Regions from separate parts of the Cobetia sp. 2AS genome, predicted to be linked through region 1. Evidence: predicted binding sites of a transcription regulator. Region 1 holds the regulator's gene; each other region holds the start of a gene.
What was found. Region 1 encodes PhoB, which activates phosphate uptake and scavenging genes when phosphate is short. Its sites were predicted from a motif close to TGTCATANNNNTGTCANA; they were not measured.

Region 1 (5,122 bases):
CGCAGTCGCCTCCTGTCGAGGTGGCTGCGGGGCGTTCTGCGTTGGGCTGGCGTCCGGGTCAGATCATCACTGATTCAGCCCATCACTGGGCTAGCGCACTGCTGGCCTGGGGAGCGCTCGCCTGACAGGCGCGCTCGTCGGGGAAGTGACAGCGGAAGCGCGCACCCTCGCCGGGGTGGCTGTCGATCTCCAGATGGCCCTGATGGCGAATCAGCACATGCTTGACGATGGCAAGCCCGAGGCCGGTGCCTCCCGTGGCGGTGCTGCGGCCCTTGTCGATGCGGTAGAAGCGCTCGGTCAGGCGCGGCAGGTGCACCGGGTCGATGCCATCCCCATCATCTTCCACCTCGACCAGCAGGCCCTGGTCATCCGCCTTCCAGCGCAGGGTGATATGGCAGTCTTCGGGGGTGTAGCGCACCGCATTGAAGACCAGATTCGAGATCGCGCTGCGCAGTTCCTGCTCCTCACCGCGCAGTGACAGGCTGGCATCGGCCTCGATGGAGAAGGTGTGGCGCCCCTGGGACAGGCCTTCGGCGTCGTCGCGGATATGGCCGAGCAGGGCGCTCATGTCGATGCAGCGACCATTGTCGGACAGCTCGTCGGTTTCCAGGCGTGACAGGGTCAGCAGGTCCTCGACCAGATGCTGCATGCGGTCGGTCTGGCTCTGCATCTGGCCCAGTCCACGCTGCCAGCGCGGTGGCAGGTCATCGGCGTAATCGGAGTAGGTCTCGAGATAGCCGGCCAGTACCGTCAGCGGCGTGCGCAGCTCATGGGAGACATTGGCCACGAAGTCGCGGCGCATCTCTTCCAGGCGATAGAGGCGGGTGACGTCACGCAGCATGACCAGACGCTCGTTGTCACCGAACAGGGTGATGGAGATCTGCAGCGTCAGGTTGTCAGACAGCGGCGACTGGAGTGTCAGCGGCTCGCGGTAGGCCAGCCGGTTGAAGTAGTCGATGAAGACGGGGTCACGCAGATAGTTGGTGATGTGCTGGCCGCGGTCGTGGCTGGCCTTGAGACCGACCAGCTGCTCGGCAGCGCTGTTCCACCATTCCATGTCACCGTGGTTGTCCAGCATCACCAGGCCGTCGCGCATGGCCTCGGAGGATTCCTGGATACGGTTGAGGATGCTGCGCAGTCGCTCCTGAGCCTGTCGCTGGCCCTTCTGGTAGCGGTAGAGACGATCGAGCAGGTCTCCCCAGACGCCATCGCCGGGCGGCGGCTCTTCATGGGGATTGGTGATCAGCCAGGTGTAGAGGCTCTTCAAGTGCTTGAGATGGACGAACAGATACAGCGAAAGGCCCAGCGCCAGGCCCCAGCCCAGATGGCCCAGCAGGCCACCGATCAGGCCGAAGCCACCGGCAAGGTAGCCGAGGCGCCATAGCTCGTTGGTCCAATAGCGCATGAATCCCTCAGGCCTGAGCGCTGAAGCGGTAACCGGTGCCGCGGACGGTCTGGATCAGATGCTGATGGCCTGTGCCCAGCGCCTTGCGCAGGCGACGGATGTGCACGTCCACGGTGCGCTCCTCGACATAGACGTTGCCGCCCCATACCTGATCGAGCAGCTGGCTGCGCGTGTAGGCGCGCTCCTGATGCGTCATGAAGAACTGCAGCAGGCGATATTCGGTCGGGCCGACATCCAGCGAGTTGCCGTGGGCGGTGACGCGGTGGCTGGCCGGGTCGAGCATCAGGCCTTCGACTTCCACCGCCTCCTCGACCCCCTTGGGAGTGGTGCGACGCAGCACGGCCTTGAGACGGGCGACCAGCTCGCGCGGCGAGAAGGGCTTGGTGATGTAGTCGTCGGCACCGGCTTCCAGGCCTTGAATCTTGTTGTCTTCCTCGCCCTTGGCGGTCAACAGGATGATCGGCAGCTCCGAGGTGGTCTCGTCACGCTTGAGACGCCGCGCGAGCTCCAGGCCACTGGTGCCCGGCATCATCCAGTCCAGCAACAGCAGATCGGGCTTTTCATCGACGACGATGGCGTGGGCGTCCTGGGCATTGTCTGCCTCCAGCACGCGGTAATCCGCCATTTCGAGGGCAACGGCGATCATCTCGCGAATCGAGGATTCATCGTCGACAATCAGTACGGTCTTGGAGCTCATCGCTAGATCCCATGCAGCAGTCGGCGCACGCGCCAGAATGACAAGTCGATGACGATTACAACCCGCTTATATGACAACGAGATGACAACTGCCAGCATGGCAGCTTGCACCCAAGCCTGCCAGCCGCCTTGGAGGCGCGGCAGGCAGGCATGAACCGTGGGCTGGGGAGCAACAGAGGGCAGGGGTCGCTTTAAATTAAATAATACTAATGTTTATGCAGGAGTCAGCTCATCGGCCAGGTCGCCAGGGCGATACCGGCGAAGATCAGCAGACCCGTCCAATGATTGTTCAGGAAGGCCTGGAAGCAGGGCGCACGCTCACGCTCACGGATCAGACGTTGCTGCCAGACGAAGGTGACGGCGGCGGCAGCCAGCCCCAGCCAGTAGAAGATGCCCAGCGCCAAGTGCAGGCCGATGCCGATCAACACCACCAGCATGCCCAGCTGCAACAGGCCGATCATCAGCTTGTCGGCACGCCCGAACAGCACGGCGGTGGACTTGATGCCCACCTTGAGGTCGTCGTTGCGATCGACCATCGCGTAGGCGGTGTCGTAGGCCACCGTCCACATCAGGTTGGCCGCGAACAGCCACCAGCCGTAGGTCGGTACCTCCTCCAGCGTCGCGGCGAAGGCCATCGGAATCGCCCAGCCGAAGGCGGCGCCCAGCACTACCTGAGGCAGATGATGGAAGCGCTTCATGAACGGATAGCTGGCCGCTAGCAGCACGGCGACGATCGACAGCAGCACCGTGGTCAGGTTGGTGAAGCACACCAGCACGAAGGCGGCCGCGACCAGCCCCCCGAACAGCGTCAGCGCCTCGCGTTCCGAGATGCGACCCGAGGTCAGCGGCCGATCACGCGTGCGCTCGACATGCTTGTCCCAATGGCGGTCGGCGTAGTCGTTGATGACGCAGCCGGCGGCGCGCATCAGATAGACCCCGGCGATGAAGATCAGCAGGGTCGTGCGCTCGGGAATGCCATCTGCCGCCAGCCACAGTGCCCACAGGGTCGGCCACATCAGCAGCCAGGTGCCGATGGGGCGGTCCAGCCGTGTCAGGGCGAGGTAGTCGGCCAGTCTGGAAGGACGCGAAGCGGCGGAAGTGGATGACGCGGTCATCGGGGCTCCTGGGCGGGTGGTAGTGGGCAAGGGAAGAGAGGGAAACGAGGCCAGTCGGCCGCAAGGCTCAGGCCAGCTGCAGCGCGTGCTGGAAGGCCGGTGTGAAGCCCTCCTGCACCAGCACCTTGAAGCGACCATGCGAGAACATCGAGCGGCGCATCCACAGGCTGGTGGTGCGGGCCAGCGGCCTGGGGCTCGAAAGCACCAGCGGGGCGCGGCTGACATCGATGGCGCTGCGGGTCAGGTCGGGCTGGCGAAACAGCCAATGGCCCAGCGAGCGCTCGCCCAGCGTCGAGAGGCGATGACCGTGGGCCAGGTCCAGCGCCGCCAGCGAGCGTGCGATCACCCATGGCGTATCGCCATGACAGAGTGCCACTTCGCGTCGCCAGACATGCCGGCGTGGGCCGATGCCCAGCAGGCGCGCCTCATCCAGCCGTGCGGGGCCGGTGTCCTGCAGCAGCAGGCGCACGCGCAGGCCCTGGATGGGCTGGTCATCGCGTTCATCCTGCTGCTGCATGGTGCTGGCAAGACGCTGGGTCAGCGAGTCCGTCGAGGAGAGCCACGCCCACCAGCCGGCTGGCATGACCCCCTGCAGCGCGGCAGCCGGCTGCCAATGGCGGCGCACCGCCGCCGAAGCAGCGGGTGCCGCGCGCGTGGGCGAAGGCCAGCGAGGCGCAGGCTGGCACAGGGACTCGGCTGACGGATGAGGCGCCTCACAGGTGGAGGTCTGTGGCGTGAGCGCTGCGCGATGAGGCTCGCCTGCTGGGCATCGGACCACGGTGAATTCCCTGTCAGGATGACGAAATGGCGAGTCTAGCATGGCCGGGCGGCAAGGCCTCCCGCTCAGGCATGCCTGCACTGCTGGCGGGCTGGTATGCTGGGCGCATTCATCGGCGTTCATGACGGACGCTGCTGGCGCTCTTTCATCAGCGCTTCCCTCGGATCGATCTCAGGAGATGGTGCCATGCGCGACCCTCGCACCCTTGTCATCATTGGTACCGGCATGGCGGGCATTGGTCTGGCGCGCGCGCTGCGTGCGCGTGACAAGGACAGCCGGCTGATCCTCATCAGCCAGGATAGCGGCCACGATTACGCCAAGCCCATGCTGTCCACCGCCTTCGCCAAGAAGATGTCGGCCACCGACCTGTCGCGTCAGGCGCCGGTGGCGCTGGTGGACGAGTTGAATGCCGAGCTGCGTACCCATCAACGCGTCACCGCCATCGACGGTGATGCCCGCCAGCTATGGCTGGGCGAGGAGTGTCTGGCCTATGACGAGCTGGTGCTGGCACTCGGCGCCGCGCCGCGTCGTCCCTTCCCCGTCGCCGCGGAAGTGGCCTCACGCGTGCAGAGCATCAATGACCTCGACGACTATGCGGCCTTCTGCGCGACGCTGGCGAAGGCCCGCGAGCGCGGGGAAGAGGGGCATGTGGTGATTGTCGGTGCCGGACTGGTCGGCTGTGAATACGCCAATGATCTGACGGCGGCCGGCCACCGCGTCACGCTGGTCGCGCCGGAGGAAACTCCGCTGGATGGGCTGCTGCCGCAAGCGCTGGGGCAGCGTCTGGGCGCGGCGCTGGATGGGCTCGGTGTGACGCGTCGCCAGGGCGAGATGGTCGAGACCATCGCCGCAAGCTCGGGCGAGGAGGCCGAGCGTCAGGCTGCGCCGGTCGAGGTGCGACTGCAGAGCGGTCGTCGCCTGACGGGCTCCGTGGTTCTGCTGGCCACCGGGCTGGCGCCGCGTATTCGTCTGGCGCAGGCCGCGGGTCTGAGCGCCGGTGGTGATGGCATCCGTGTCGACCGTCACCTGGCCACCTCCCAGCCGCATATCTGGGCGCTGGGCGATTGCGCCAGTGTCGAGGGCGTCAATGCCATGTATGTCCAGCCGCTGCAGATGGCTGCGCGCACC
Region 2 (5,122 bases), on a different contig from region 1:
TACGTTGCCAAGTCCTACTGCCGAACCAGCGGCGGCCATCAAGAAGCCCAGCCGACTGGCAAAGCGTCCGCGCACCTGCGCCATCTGCCTCTCCTGCCTTGTTGTTCCGCGTCCGTCGAAGACGACGTCGCGATGAGTCCACGCTCGCCGAAGGCGGCGTCGCGATGAGTTGGGGTGCATCCCGATGCAAGCTCACGGGGCGCCAGCGCCCGCCAGCCGTCGCCTGCGGGGGCGGCAAGGGTAGCAGAGCAGGCCCGCGAATGCAGGCGACAACGCCGAAAGTCAGCACGTGCCCACGTTAGCCACGGGGCAATGCCGAGTTCCTCACCGGCGTCATAGCGTCGCCGCACAACTCGCGTAGGATAGGAAGGACATGACATCAAGGCACGGCAGCCAGCAGTGAGCGCCGCCGAGAAACATTCAGGAGAGCAACATGCATCGCATCTGTGTCTATCTGGGCTCCCGCGAGGGCGTCTCCCCACAGCACCGCCAACTGGCCGAAGCCCTGGGCACGGCCATCGCCGAGCGCGGCTGGGGACTGGTCTACGGAGGCGCGCGCGCCGGCCTGATGGGGGCGTTGGCAGATGCCGCGCTGGCAGCGGGCGGTGAGGTGATCGGCGTGATCCCCCAGGCACTGGTACGCAACGAGAAGGCGCATACCGGCCTGACGCGCTTGATCGAGGTGGCGGACATGCATGAGCGCAAGGCGCAGATGGCCGCACTGGCGGATGCCTTCGTGACCCTGCCCGGCGGGATTGGCACCCTGGAGGAATTGTTCGAAACCTGGACCTGGCAGTACCTGCGCTTTCACGCCAAGCCGATCGCCGTCCTCGACAGTGACGGCTTCTTCGCGCCCCTGCTCGAGTTTCTGGACCGCACCGTCGAGGCGGGCTTCCTCGATGCGGATACTCGCGCGCGCCTGATCAGCGAGCGCGAGATCGCGCCCCTGCTGAAGCGACTGGCGCCCGAGACGTAAGGCTTGAGACGTAAGGCCTGAGACCTGACTGCCTGTCGCGTCACTCCCCATCAAGCGCATGACGCCAGCGCCATGGGGAGTGACTCTGCGAGCGGCCGTCTCAGCTCAGCATGCTCTTTCAGCAGTGCGCTCTTTCAGCAGCGCACAGTCTTAACAAATCGTCGCCTCAGCTCAGCACCGTCTCGCCAACAGCCTCAACGGCGTCGTCCGAGGCGGCCTGCTGCTGAGCGGGTTTGCCGATATAACGCGCCCGCTTGCTGGCGGTAACCTGCTCGACATCGACCATCACCAGGCCGTCGATGCAGTAACCGAAATCGGCGTCGACACTGAAATCGAGGAAACGGGTGCCACCGGGCTCGGTGACCTCGGCGTACTGTTTGTAGAGCGTCGGCACCGTCACACCCATCGCATCCAGCTGGGCACGCAGGCGGCGGAAATCGCCATCGGCGTCCTGACCATCGAACAGCCGCTCCGCTTCATGGGCGGCGCTGCCCGGCACGCTCTGGGCGACCGGTGCCCGCGCACGTGCCAGCCCCTCATCATCCCCGTAATAGTGACGGTAGTAGCTGACGATCAGTGCCCTGGCGGCCTCCGGATAGCTGTTGGAGAGCGTGACCGGGCCGAACAGCCAGCGAATCTCGGGATGACAGCGCAGATAGGCGCCCAGCCCCTGCCACAGGTAATCGAGGCTGCGCCGCCCCCAGTAACGCGGCTGCACGAAGCTGCGTCCCAGCTCCAGACCGTCCTGCATGCGCTCGAACATCTCGGGCGTGAAGCGGAACAGGGTCGGGCTGTAGAGCCCCTTCTCGCCATGTGCCGCCATGATCTTGCGTACCTCTCCGATGCGATAGGCACCGGCGATCTCGAGATCGGCGTCATCCCACAGCACCAGGTGACGGTAGTGGGCGTCATAGCGATCGATGTCGCGCCGCTCACCGGTGCCCTCGCCGACCCGCCGGAAACTGATCTCGCGCAGTCGCCCGATCTCGCGCATCACGCTGGAACCGGGGAAGGCATCGAACAGATAGATCTTCTTGCCGTCGCGGGTCTCGCCCAGCAGTTCACAGGGCGTCAGTTCCTCACGCAGCGCCTGGCGTTCCTCCGGATGGCCGATGGCCTTCTCGGTCACGAACAGGCCACGCTTGCCGCGCCCGATGCGATACAGGTGCTTGCGCAGCAGGCGCGTCTTGGCGTTGGTATTGAGGGCATCACTGTCGAGGCGCTCCAACGGAATCAGCTCGCCGATGCGCAGCTTGAGCTGCCGCTCGCGCTGGCGAAACATCTCATGGGCCAGCAGGGGCGTGCCGAAGCTGCGGTTGATCGACGACAGCGCATAGAAGAGCGTCGAGTTGCGCCCGCTGACGTGGATAGGCAGCACCGGCGCGTTGGTCTTGCGCGCGAAATGCAGGAAACCCGACAGCCACTTGCCATCGCGTGGCCCGGTCGGGCCTGCACGCGAGACCTCGCCGGCCGGGAAGATGATCACGGCCTCTTCATTCATCAGCGCATCGCAGATCTGACCACTGCTCTTGCGATAGCCACGGCGACTGAGGTTGTCCAGCGGCAGCAGCAAGGGTGCCAGCGGCTCGACCTTCATCAGGATGTCGTTGGCGACGATCTTGACGTCGCGGCGCACTTCGCCGACCAGCTTGAGCAGTGCGAGGCCATCCAGTGACCCCAGTGGATGGTTGGCGACGATGACGACACGCCCGTAGGCCGGAATGTTCTCGCGCTCCCGCGAGGACACCGAGTACCCGAAGGAGAAGTGATCGAGCACGCGGTCAATGAAGTCGAAGCCACGCTGGTCCGAGTTCTCGCCGAGGAAGGCATTGATCTCGCCCTCATGCACCAGGCGCCGCAGCATGGCCAGAGCTGGCCGCCGGATCAGCGGGTGACGTTTGGCAAAGGCAGGATACTTGGCAGCGATGACGCGGGCAGTATCGATCATGCTCTCTCCTTGGCCGCACGGAGTGCGGAACGCGAGGTCTGGATCATGGGGCTTGATATCACGTCAGGTTCGCGCCACTTCATGACAGATGCGTCACAGTCCCCGTACAGTGAGATGACAGTCGCCCACGTGATCCGCGGCCGATGCGCCCCGGCACAGAGATCATCCGCGTACGAACAGGCAGCGCGACTGCCACGCCAAGGAGAGAGCGAATGTTTGCGATAGCCGTCGAGAATGAATCACTGGTCTGGCAGGAAACCGAGGCCCCGCACGGGATCGCCTCGGATGAGGTGCGTATCGAGGTGGCCTGGGCCGGCGTCAACCGCGCAGACCTGATGCAACGCGCCGGCCAATATCCGCCACCTGAAGGTGCCAGTCAGATCCTGGGACTTGAGGTCAGCGGCACCATCCGTGAAGTTGGCCGCCACGTCGAGCGCTTCAAGGTCGGTGATCCGGTCTGCGCGCTGCTGTCCGGTGGCGGCTATGCCGAGGAAGTGGTCGTCAACGCCCTGCAGGTGCTGCCGGTGCCGGAGGGCTATAGCCTGCGAGACGCCGCCGCCCTGCCGGAGATGTTCGCCACCGCCTGGCTGAACCTGTTCATCGAGGGCAATCTCAAACACAAGGAGCGCGTGCTGCTGCACGCCGGTGCCAGCGGCATCGGTACCACCGCCATCCAGCTGTGCGGGCTGTTCGGGCATCCGTGCTTCGTGACCGTCGGCAGCCAGGAGAAGCTGGAGACCTGCCTGCGCCTCGGCGCGGATGCCGGCTGGAACCGCCACGATGGCAGCTTCGTCGAGGCCGTGAACGACTGGGGCGGCGCCGACATGATTCTCGACCCGGTGGGCGGCGGCTATCTGGCCGACAATCAGCAGGTGCTGAAGCAGGATGGCCGCATGGTATTGATCGGCCTGATGGGCGGGCGCATGGATGAGCTGGATCTGGGTCGCATGCTGATGAAGCGCCAGCGCCTGATCGGCTCGACCCTGCGGTCGCGCTCCCCCGATGGCAAGGGCATGGTACTGGATGCGCTCTATGTGCATGTGTGGCCACGCCTGGCACGGGGTGAGCTGCGCCCGCATATCGACAAGAGCTGGCCGATCCAGGAAGCCGATGCCGCGCATGCCTATGTGCAGGACAACGCCAGCACCGGCAAGGTGTTGCTGGCGGTGACGGGCGCCTGAGCCTCGTCATGGCGCTGATGATATCAGCATGAAAAAAGCGCCAGCATGAAATAGCGGCAGCCCACTGGGCTGCCGCTATTTTGGCTTTATTGGCGCTACCTCGTGCTCGCTGCTCCGCCTGACAACACCCGGCCTGACAGCAGTGTCGCTCATGCCGCCAGGCGTAGGCCCCGAGGCACCTGGCAGAGACTTATTCGCTGCGCCCGATCGACTGGGCTTTCTGCCAGGTGAGTTGCAGCAGACGGGCGTCATCTCCGGCGCGATGGCGCTGGATGCCGCCCTCGGCGATCACCGCTTCCTTGAGCTCCGCCCAGCAATTCAGCTGCTCCTCATCGAGCAGCCGTCTGAGCGCCTCGAGACGAAAGCGCGGCAGCATGCCGGCATGATAGAACAGCAGCGAGAGCCAGGTATTGTCGTAGCCCCAGCTGTCGCTGTAGGCGATTCCGGCCTCACCCAGCTCATCATTGACCCACTGCGCCACCTCACGCACTGGCCGCCCTTCGCGTGCCAGCCGCGCCCGTGAGATGCCGTGCAACAGCTCCGCCTTGGGGTCCCAATGCACCCACTCATCAAGAGGCTGTATCAGGAAGGCGCAGCTGCTGCCGTCGGCACGCGCCAGCCCGATCTCGATCGGATAGCTACCACGGCCAAAGCCGGAGGCTTCAATATCGAGCAGAATAGGCAGCGTCACACGAATCTCCCAAGGTATCTCAGGCAGACAGGGCCCGGGCGAGAAGAGGTTGAATGTCCTCAGGTTACGGGAATTGCCCCCTGCTTGGCGAGTCCTGAGCGCGACGCTGTCAACGCAGGCATCAGGTCGATCTGCTCCATCACGCTGGCATCACGTTCAAGAGACGCACATGAGAAGGCCAGAGACGACAACGCCCTCACGAAGAGGGCGTTGTCAGTGGCAGCGAGAGCAGTACATCAGCTCAGTGCAGGTCTGCCTCACTACCCGTGCGGGCGTGGGCTTCCCACTGCTCGGCCTTGTGCGGGCAGACCGCCAGACCGAGGGAG
Region 3 (5,122 bases), on a different contig from region 1:
GCCCGGCGTGACTTCAGCGTGAGCCCTGCCACGACCTTTCCCTTGCACCGACCCGTCACACGACCGGCGATGCATCTCATCACAGCTGCGTGCGCCCCGCCATTCGACCTGAGGGGGCGTTCGCTTCGTGCAACGCAGGGTTGCCATCCCCCACGCAAGCGGGGTGGGCATCCACTCTTGGGTGAATTACGATGGCGCCACCTGATGAAGGAGTCATGCATGTCGAGTATCAGAGGTGTCATCAGCCTTGTCTTTCTGATCATCAATACCCTGTGCTGGGCGCTGCCGCTGTATCTGCTGGCCGCACTCAAGCTGATCACGCCATCGCGCCGCCTGCAGTTGCACATGCTGGAGGGGCTCAACCGCCTCGCCATGGGCTGGATCGGCACCAACAACCTGTGGATTCGCCATGTGCTGCGCCCGCGCTGGGACATCCACGTGCCGCCATCGCTGCGCGATGGGTCTGCCCGACGTCGCTGGTGGCTGGTGATCGCCAATCATCGCAGCTGGACTGACATCTTCGTTCTCCAGTACGCCCTGCACCGTCGTACGCCGATGCCCAAGTTCTTCCTCAAGCAGGAGCTCATCTGGGTACCGGTGATCGGCCTTGCCTGGTGGGCGCTGGAATTCCCGTTCATGCGCCGTTACAGCCAGCAGAAACTGGCCAGCAATCCGCGGCTCGCCGAGCGTGATCGCGAAGCGACGCGACGCATGTGCGAGCGCTCGCGCCAGGCGCCGATGGCGATCTTCAACTTCGTGGAAGGCACTCGCTTCACGCCCGCCAAGCACAGCCAGCAGCAAAGCCCTTTCCAGCACCTGCTCAAGCCGCGTGCCGGCGGCAGTGCCCAGGTGATCAACACGCTTGGCGATCGACTTTCCGGTATTCTGGATGCCACCCTCGATTACCGACATGCCGATGCCAGTTTCTGGCAGTTCCTGTGCGGTCACGGGGGCGACATCACGCTCGTCATCACTCAGCGGCCGTTGGAGCCCTGGATGCTGGACGGCAACTATCATGCGGACGCCGCCTATCGCGAGCGCTTCCAGCAATGGCTCAATCAGGTCTGGAAGGACAAGGATGCCCGACTGTCACGTGCAGGGAATGACATTGATGAACACTGAATACGGCCTGAATGCCGCGGACTTCTCGGCACGAGCGCAGGCCGGACCTGACGTGAACCGTCCACTTCTGCAGCGGGCCGGCCTCGCGCTGCGCTGGCTGGCGCTGATCTGCCTCGGCCTGTGGCTGAGCGGCTGCGCGACCGGCAGCTACTCCGGCTCGCCGGCCGGCCAGTGGGTCACCATCCAGAAGGGCGATACCCTGGGGCAGATCGCGCGCGATGCCGACATTCCCCTGCTGCGCCTCACGCGCTTCAATCCGGGCGTCAAGATTCGTGACCTCAAGGTCGGTCAGCGCATCCTGGTGCCCACCGCGCGTGAGCGGGCTCCCTCCGGCGGCCCGTATCGCTATCAGCTGCGCCCCGGCGACACCTACTCCAAGGTCGGTCGCTATTTCGGTGCCAGCCCGCAGCGCATTCAGGCCGCCAACCCCGGCAAGGACCCCAATGATCTCGATGTCGGCATGCTGATCTCGGTGCCGCTCAACGGTGGCCCGAGCCGCAGCGCCCCGGCCGCGCGCGCCAGCGGTGGCAGCCTGGTCGCCCGCCCGGACCCCGGCCCGCTGCAGAAGCCGGGCCAGTCATGGCGCTGGCCTGCCGCCGGCAGCGTGACGCGTGAATTCGGCACCAACGGCAATGGCCAGCTGGCGCCCATGCAGATTCGTACCGCCGCCAGCGGCATCGCCAGTGCACCGGCGCGGGGCGAAGTGCGCTTCGCCGACTCCATGCGCCAACTGGGCAACGTGGTCATCCTGCACCACTCCGGCAACCTGCAGAGCGTGCTGGCCCAGTGCGGCGAGATTCTGGTCAAGGTGGGTCAGCAGGTCACTCCGGGCACGCCGCTTTGTCGCGTCGCACGCGGCAACAACGGTCAGCATGAATTGCTGTTCGACGTGCGCCACGGCGGCAAGCCGATCGACCCGCGCGAGATTCTCGAGAAGCGCTGAACCAGCGTTGCTTCACGGCGCCAGCCCGACATGGCGCCACCTCCAATCCCCGCCAGATGACGACAGCGCCGGTGCCACGCCGGTGACTGTCGTCCTTGCTTGACGATTCATGAGACAACCCACATACCTCTGAGTTGTGAGGGGTTGAGGGTGTGTCATCGCTTCGTCACCTGCTTGTTATGCCGCCGTCACTCCCTCTCTCGATAATGACCACAATAGTCATCTAGGGAGACGTCATGGAGCGCATTGCCTTCGTCAGTGAAACCTGGCATCCGGAGATCAATGGCGTGGCTCATACCTTGAGTCATCTATGCGATCAACTCATCGCACGCGGCTGTGAGCTCCAACTCATTCGTCCCGCCACCCGAGATGGCAGCCTGGAGCCGCGTGTCCAGCAGGAGCTTCAGGTACGCGGCTTCCGCCTGCCCGGATATGACACCGTGCAGGTCGGCGTGCCGGCACCGCAGCGCCTGATGCGCATGTGGCGCGAGCATCGCCCCTCCGTCGTCTATATCGCCACCGAAGGCCCGCTGGGCATCAGCGCGCTGATGGTCGCCCGCCGTCTGGGCCTGCCGGTGGTCGCGGGCTTCCATACCAATTTCGATCAATACAGCACCCACTACCGGCTCAAGGCGCTACGTCCGCTGGTGCGGCGCGGCCTGCGACGCTTCCACAATGCCGCCAACATGACGCTGGTACCGACCCGCACCCAGGCAGACAGCCTGATGCAGCAAGGTTTCGAGCATGTGCAGGTGGTGGGACGCGGCCTGGATTGCGAGCGCTTCTCGCCCAGTCATCGCAGCGAAGCATTGCGCAAGTCATGGGGCGTCAGCTCACAGCAACCCGTCGCGCTGCACGTCGGGCGCTTGGCCGCCGAGAAGAACATCGAGCTGCTGATCCGCACCTATGAGGCCATGCTGGCCGTGCAACCGGACCTCGCCCTGGTGCTGGTGGGAGACGGCCCGCTGCGCGAACGCTTGGAACAGCGCCTGCCCGAGGCGATCTTCGCCGGCTTCCAGACCGGTGAGGCGCTGGCCGCCCATTACGCCAGTGCCGACCTGTTCGTCTTCCCGTCACTGTCGGAGACCTTCGGCAATGTGGTGCTGGAAGCCATGGCCAGCGGACTGACCGTGATCGCCTTCGATTACGCGGCGGCCGCCGAGGTGATCCGCGATGATCACCAGGGCCTGCTGGCGCCCTGCAGCCAGCCGGAGCGCTTCATCGAACAGGCGGTGGAGGCCTGCCAGCGGCCGGCCCGCATCGCCAGACTGGGACGTGCCGCCCGCGTGCGCGTCGAACCATTGGGCTGGAGCCGCATCGCCGAGGGCTTTCTGACCTGCTTGCGCCACGCCGAGGAGAAGCCCGATGCACGATCGCAGCCTTCCCGTCTTTGAGCGACTGGACCTTCTTGAGTGGCGCCTGTGCCGCCAGGTAGCACGCCTGGCGCTGTTCCGGCCGATACTCACCCTGTTTCGTATCGTCTCGCGCCTGGGCGACTGGCCGGTATGGGCGCTGCTGACGCTGAGCCTGCCGCTGCACCATGCCATGGGCGGCTGGCTGTTTCTGGAATTCGGCCTGGCGGCCGGTGCCGGGGCGCTGCTCTACCGCGCGCTCAAGACGCGGCTATGTCGGGAACGTCCGTTCATCACCTTCAACACCATCAACTGCACCATGCCGCCGCTGGACCGCTACAGCTTTCCCAGCGGTCACACCCTGCATGCTGCCCTCTTCGCCAGCCTGACCGCTCAACAGCTGCCGGAGCTTGCCATCCTCGTCACGCCGCTGGCGCTGCTGATCGCGCTTTCCCGGGTGATCCTCGGCTTGCATTACGTCAGTGATGTGCTGGCCGGCGCGCTGCTGGGGCTGGGCCTTGCCGAGGTGGCCATCCTGACCTTCGAGGCGCTGCTGACGACCTGACGCTCGCGAGGCATGCGCCAGCCCGGGGGCGGCGCGAATCGAGAGCCACTTGCCCAACCTGACGCGGCTCTGGCACTCTCGCCGCATGACGACTCCTTCTGCTGGCAATGATCTCTTCGCCGCCCTCTCGACCTCTGATTCGACGTCCGCGGCTGATGGAGCTGCGCGCCAGACGGCGGCGGATGGCTCGGCCCTGGCAGCTCGCCCACGCGAGCTGCCCGATGACTGGCTCACCCTCACGCACGGCTGGTACCGCCACCCGCTGCATCCGCTGTATCTCAAGCCGCGCGCCCTGACGCCGCTGCAGGCCGATCAGGCCCTCGTCACGCTGGAGGGCGATCTCGACTGGCAGCGCCCCAGCCTGAGCGTGCATGGCAAGACGCACCCGATCCCACGCCGTCAGGTGTGGATGGGCGATGTCGGCGCCCGCTATCGCTACTCCGGCAGCCTGTTCGAACCCAACCCCTGGCACATGACCGCCTGGCAGCTGGGCGAGCTGTCGCGTCATGCCATCAATCACGAGCTCAGCCCGCAACGCGATGACCTGGGGCGCAGCGAGCCCGTGATCCCGGAGCATTTCAACAGCCTGCTGGCCAATCGCTACGCCGATGGTGCCGACCGCATGGGCTGGCACAGCGACAACGAGCCGGAACTGGGCACTCGCCCGATCGTGCTCGCCATCTCGCTGGGACGAGAGCGCCCCCTGCGCTTCAAGGGCCATCCGCGCAGCCCCTATGCCGACACGCCGGCGTTCAATCTGTGGCTGCCGCACGGCTCGCTGTTGGTGATGGGTCGTGGCTGTCAGGACCGCCTCCATCATGCGCTGCCGCCGCGCAAGCTGGAGGGGCTGCGCATCAGCCTGACCTATCGCCAGTTGCTGACGCCCTCGCGCTGAGGTCGTCTTTCTTGTGCACTCTGCTTTCTCTCTTCTCGCTCTCCTCTTGCCTTCTTCATGCTCACTTCCAGCTCTAACGCCCTCTCTCTTGTTTCTTCTCTCTGCTTCACTTTGCCACCCCACATTCATTCCGCCGACGGATAACGGGCGCGCAGGGTCTCCAGCATCGCCTGTACCGCCACCGATAGCTCATGGCGGCCGCGACGGATCACTCCGACCCGCTGCTGAATCTCGGGGCCTGTCAG
Region 4 (5,122 bases), on a different contig from region 1:
TCGACCAGGGCACTCAGATAGCCCATGGCATGATGACCCACGGCGTGGTTGAGGCCGTCGAGCACGACAAGAATGACACGCTGAGACATGGTGACTCCGTGAAGCTCAAGACGGCACCGCAAAGGCGATGCCGTCTGTCAGGATGGTGCGCGCTCTGCTCGCGTGAAGCAGAGGCCGGGGATCACTGCTGGTGGATCAGTACCTGGGACTGCCACTGACGCGGCAACTGCTTGGCACTGGCTTCCCAGCCCGCGAAGTCCTGGACCGGACGTGCATTGGCGTACTGCTCGTTGGGCAGCAGCTTGGCGGCGATATCCTCGGGCAGGGTGAGGTGCTCGGCGCGGATCGGACGGGCATAGCCCTTGGCCAGATTCAACTGACCGGCGTCGGAGAGGATGTACTCACGGGCTAGCTTGGCGGCATTCGGGTGCGCGGCATGCTTGTTGATGATGGTGGCGTAGCCGGAGGTGACGGAGGCATCAGACGGGATGACGACCTCGAAGGTGTCGCGGTTGATCTGATCGCGATAGTTCAGGGCATTGAAGTCCCACAGCAGGGCGACTTCGACTTCGCCTTTCTCCAGGTTGGCGATGCTCGGCTCTGCCAGTGACAGACGGCCCTGGCGCGCCAGTTCCGCGAAGACTTCCAGGCCCGGTGTCAGGTCGGATTCCTTGCCGCCATTGGCGAAGGCAGCGGCCAGAATGGCGTTGTTGGCCTGGGAGGCCTTGCCCACCGCGCCGACGGACACCTTGTAGTCACCCTCGGCGAGATCGGCGAAGGAGGTCGGGCGCTCATCTTCGCTGACCAGTGTCTTGTTGATCATGAAGGAAATGGTGCCGGTGTAGCCCAATACCCAGTGGCCATCCTTGTCTTTGGCCCACTCCGGGATCTGCTCCCAGGTCGTGGTCTTGTAGGCCTGGGTCACGCCTTGCTGCACCGCGATCGGACCGAAGGCGAAGCCCACGTCACCGATATCGGCGGTGGCGTTCTCACCCTCGGCCTTGAACTTGGCGACTTCCTCGGCGGAGCTCATGTCGGTATCGCTATGCGCGATGGAATACTTCGACTCGAGGTCTGCCCAGGTGTCCTTCCAGTTGGCCCAGCTGTCCGGCATGCCGACGCTATCGACACGGCCTTCGGACTGAGCGGCCTCGAGAAGGTCAGCCGGCATGTCGGCGGCACTGACGGAGGCACTGCCCAACAGGGCGGCCATGCAGGTGGAAACCAGCAGGCCGGTGGAGCGGGATGAGGTAGTGGCAATCGACTTCAAGGAGATTTCCCCAGTAGGTGATGAACAATCGCTGCGCTGAAGGTAAGGCGTGACGGGCATCAGGCACCCTGTCGACACGCTGAGAGCACGTCCGGGTGCTCAGGTCATTGCTCACGCCAGTTCTCGGATCTTTGATCAGACCAGTGCTCTGCCAAGTGCTCAGGCAAGTGTCGAGACAGCTGAGCTGTGTGGTCTAGTTCAGTTCGAAAGGCACGATCGACTCTAGCGCTCGCCTGTGACAGTTGCGTGTCGTCAACATGTCGTTGTCATGGCATGGGGTGGCGGCTCTGCCTCTGCCTCCTTCATACCTTCTTCGTGCCTCCTTCATACCTTCTTCGTGCCTTCTTCGTGCCTTCTTCGTGCCTTGCCGCGGGCCCCGGTCCTCGCTATCTTCCACAGTCACAAGTGTGCAAAGCAGGGCGTGCAAGGCATGAGTCAGCGCGTGATGGCTGAGCTGGCGTGGCAGCCAGAGTTGTGCTGTCACCGAGTTGTCACGCCAATGCCACTATTCTCCTCATGCGTGTCTCGACAAGCGTGTCTTGAAAAGTCGCTCTGAGCTTTGTGGGGTGTCTGAACTAGACCACAGAAATCGCTTCTCTCTGACCCTTTCCATCCTGGACGCTCTGGATGTCATGCAAGTGACTCGCCAGAAATTGCTGTCTTTCGTTATCTTTCAGGAACTTCGCATGCCTTCATCTTCGCTTGAGCCCCAGAGTGACGCCGCTTCATCGGCAACTCCTGACGCGGATGTCCCCGTGGCAGGGCTCAAGGGCAGGCTGCTGAACCATCTTGAGGCAGCGCCGCTACGCGCTTCACAGCGCCTGCCCTCCGAGCGCGAGATGATCGAACGCTTTGCCACGACGCGGGTCACGCTGCGCGACACCTTGCTGCAGCTGGAGGCGGAGGGGCGTATCTATCGCGAGAATCGGCGGGGCTGGTTCGTCTCGCCGCCACGACTGCGCTATGACTTGCTGGCGTGCCTGCCATTTCGAGACATGGTCGAGTCACAGCAGCGGGTGGCCAGCACCGAGGTACTGGCGGCAGGAGAAGTCGCTGCCAACGCGGTGATCGCGCGGCGACTGGGGATTGCGGAGGGCTCAGTGGTCTATCGCATCACTCGCGTGCGGCGTATCGATGGGCGGCGCGTGCTGCATGTCTGCCATCACCTGCGACGTGACTGCTTCCCGGGCATCCTGGATTTCGACCTCGGAGCCCACTCCCTGACCGACCTCTATCGACACGAATACGCCATTCGTGTCAGTCGCGTCAGCTTCGAGCTGGCCTCCACGGTGTTCGACGCTGAGGCCGCCGCCGCGCTGAACGCCGCACAGGGCAGCCCCGCGCAGCGCATCACCCGCATCAACTTCGATCAGAATGGCCGCGCGGTGGACTGCGATGATGAACACTGGCGCCACGATGCCATCGAATTGACGCTGAGTGCCGCACCACAGAGCTAGTTGTCAAGTTCGCGGCGAAGCCTGAATGTCTGGCAGGCCGCTGGTGGCCCAGACGAAAACACCCGCCATGGCGAGAATCAGTCGCTGTGGCGGGTGTTTTGTCATCGCTGAGGGGGCATGCCTGTCAGGCCGAGTTCATCAGTGGTCACGAGACCTCAGTTCATGCGGCCGGTATGACGCTCGACGCTCTCTTGCGGGGAGTCTCCGGGATGTCGGTGAGCGAGATGCCACGGGTTTCCGGCAGTCGCAGGCCGCCGAGCAGGGCCACGGCGGCGATCGCGATCAGGTACCAGGCCGGTGCCAGGTTGTTGCCGCTCAGGTCGATCAACCAGGTGGCGACCAGCGGGGCGGTGCCGCCGAAGATGGTGTAGGCGACATTGTAGCTGAGTGCCGAGGCGGTATAGCGCACCCGGGTCGGGAACTGCTCCGAGAGCAGTGCGGCCGTGACGACACCGCAGAGCACGGCACCGACCGCCATCAATGAAGCGCCCAGCATGGACGCCCACAAGGTGCCACTGGCGGCGAGCGAATAGGCGGGAAATACCGCGACGGCCAGACTGCCACACGCCGTGATGATGGTATTGCGTCGCCCGACAAGGTCCGAATACCGCCCGGCCAATGGGCACAGCAATGCGGCGACGATGAGGCCGCCCAGGCTTGCCAGCAATGCCGTCTGGCGCGTGGCGCCACCCGCCACCTGCATATAGGTCGCGAAATAGGTGCTGAACATGTAGAACGACAGCGCCGTGGCAGAGATGAAGGCCATCAGGCTTACGATGGTGCTGCCGTGGGTGGTCAGTGTTTCCTTGAGCGGGGCGCTGGTGGCATTGTGTTCCTGCTGAATCAGGTGGAACGCCGGTGAGTCATCCAGCTTGAGGCGCATGTACAGCCCGATCAGCCCCAAGGGGGCGGCGATCAGAAAGGGGACACGCCAGCCCCATGCCTGCATGGTGGCTTCCGATACCAGGCTGTTGAGGCCTAGACCGAGTGCTGCTGCTGTGGCGAAGGCGCTGAAGGTCGAGACGGGAATGAAGCTTCCGTACCAGCCACGCTTGTCGTCAGGGGCGTGCTCCATCACGAAGGCGCAGGCACCGGCGTATTCGCCGCCTGCCGAGAAACCCTGAGCGCAGCGAGCCAGCGTCAATAGCAGCGGAGCCAGCATGCCGATGCTCTGATAGGTCGGCAACAGACCGATCAAGGCGGTGGCGCTGGCCATCATGATGATGGTGATGGCCAGGACATTCTTGCGCCCGATGCGGTCCCCCAGGGTGCCGAAGAAGATGCCGCCGAGGGGACGCAAGGCAAAGGATACCGCAAAGACGGCAAAGGTCTGGATCAGTGCCAGAGTCGAATCGCCCTGCGGGAAGAAGTGCTGCGAGATGATCACGGCCATGAAGCCGTAGATGGCGAAGTCGAACCATTCAATGAAATTGCCGATGGCAGAGGCTGCCAGCACGCGTCTCAGCGTGGCTGGCGAGATGCTGTCGGTCCCGCCTGTCTTGTTGTTGTTCATGTCTTGCTCCGCATGAGAGGAATCGGGAAGAGGTGTGGCTGTAACAGCGCACAGCTCCCTGCGTCATCCTGCGGCACGCGGTATAGGGCGATCACGCTCAATGCGACATCAGTAATGTCCGATACGACATGACCGATGGGACATGACTGATGGGACATGACCGATGCCGTCAATATGCTGTGGCGCCTTGGCATTCAGCATGTCGGGTGCAGGAAGCCCGTCTCAGGCCGTTGCTGACATGACAGAGAACAAGCTGATCAAAAGGGGAGGGCGCCAGACAGATTTCAGCGCATCAGCAGGCTTTCATCGACTTCGCGGAAGTGATGGGCGCTTTTCATCAGGGCGAGGGCGGTGAGGGCTTCGACGCCATACACGCGGGTGGTGATGGCGTGGCGGGTGGCGACATGGTCCAGCAGCAGGGCGAAGTCGCCATCGCCGGAGGCGAGGATGATCTCATCGACCTCGAGGGCGGCTTCCATCACGTCGATGGTGATGCCGACATCCCAGTCGCCCTTGGCCGAGCCGTCGCCGCGCTGGATGAAGGGCTTGAGTTTGACCGTGAAGCCTATCTCGCGCAGGCGCTGCTGGAATTGCTGCTGCTTGGGGTCGCCACGGTCGATCGCGTAGGCGTAGGCATGCTGGATCGAGCCGAGGCGCTCTAGCTCTGCCCACAGGCGACGATAATCGAACTGCCGGCCGAAGGTATCGCGGGTGGTGTAGTAGATGTTCTGCACATCAATGAAGACGGCCAGGCGCGCTCGTGCCCCATCCGCGTCGCGAGTGCCATACACGCTGTGCTGGCGGGAGTCGAGGGAGCTGTCGCGCGAAGTAGAGGCTGGCATGGGCGTCGCCGTGGCGGGAGGAGCAAGGGCAGGCAAGAGG

Region 2: a site for PhoB is predicted at 3,005-3,022, ahead of QD356_RS17550 (NAD(P)H-quinone oxidoreductase). Genes of this name have one in related genera too.
Region 3: a site for PhoB is predicted at 2,219-2,236, ahead of QD356_RS03030 (glycosyltransferase family 1 protein). Genes of this name have one in related genera too.
Region 4: a site for PhoB is predicted at 1,749-1,766, ahead of QD356_RS06555 (UTRA domain-containing protein). Genes of this name have one in related genera too.

Annotation. Positions count from the first base shown of each region.
Region 1 covers NZ_JARWKQ010000005.1:80,795-85,916, reverse strand. Annotated here, with positions in the region: gene phoR (phosphate regulon sensor histidine kinase PhoR) at 83-1,405, opposite strand; gene phoB (phosphate regulon transcriptional regulator PhoB) at 1,413-2,102, opposite strand; gene ubiA (4-hydroxybenzoate octaprenyltransferase) at 2,326-3,216, opposite strand; gene QD356_RS13655 (chorismate lyase) at 3,284-3,841, opposite strand; gene QD356_RS13650 (FAD-dependent oxidoreductase) at 4,181-5,122, shown strand, end outside.
Region 2 covers NZ_JARWKQ010000010.1:42,556-47,677, forward strand. Annotated here, with positions in the region: gene QD356_RS17535 (sodium-dependent transporter) at 1-84, opposite strand, end outside; gene QD356_RS17540 (TIGR00730 family Rossman fold protein) at 434-976, shown strand; gene QD356_RS17545 (lysophospholipid acyltransferase family protein) at 1,143-2,924, opposite strand; gene QD356_RS17550 (NAD(P)H-quinone oxidoreductase) at 3,137-4,105, shown strand; gene QD356_RS17555 (hypothetical protein) at 4,296-4,802, opposite strand; gene QD356_RS17560 (sel1 repeat family protein) at 5,038-5,122, opposite strand, start outside.
Region 3 covers NZ_JARWKQ010000001.1:705,742-710,863, reverse strand. Annotated here, with positions in the region: gene QD356_RS03040 (acyltransferase) at 220-1,122, shown strand; gene QD356_RS03035 (LysM peptidoglycan-binding domain-containing protein) at 1,112-2,065, shown strand; gene QD356_RS03030 (glycosyltransferase family 1 protein) at 2,302-3,459, shown strand; gene QD356_RS03025 (phosphatase PAP2 family protein) at 3,431-3,982, shown strand; gene QD356_RS03020 (alpha-ketoglutarate-dependent dioxygenase AlkB) at 4,068-4,877, shown strand; gene QD356_RS03015 (LysR family transcriptional regulator) at 5,003-5,122, opposite strand, start outside.
Region 4 covers NZ_JARWKQ010000002.1:331,963-337,084, reverse strand. Annotated here, with positions in the region: gene QD356_RS06565 (alkaline phosphatase family protein) at 1-89, opposite strand, end outside; gene QD356_RS06560 (extracellular solute-binding protein) at 182-1,270, opposite strand; gene QD356_RS06555 (UTRA domain-containing protein) at 1,957-2,727, shown strand; gene QD356_RS06550 (MFS transporter) at 2,888-4,240, opposite strand; gene QD356_RS06545 (NYN domain-containing protein) at 4,525-5,082, opposite strand.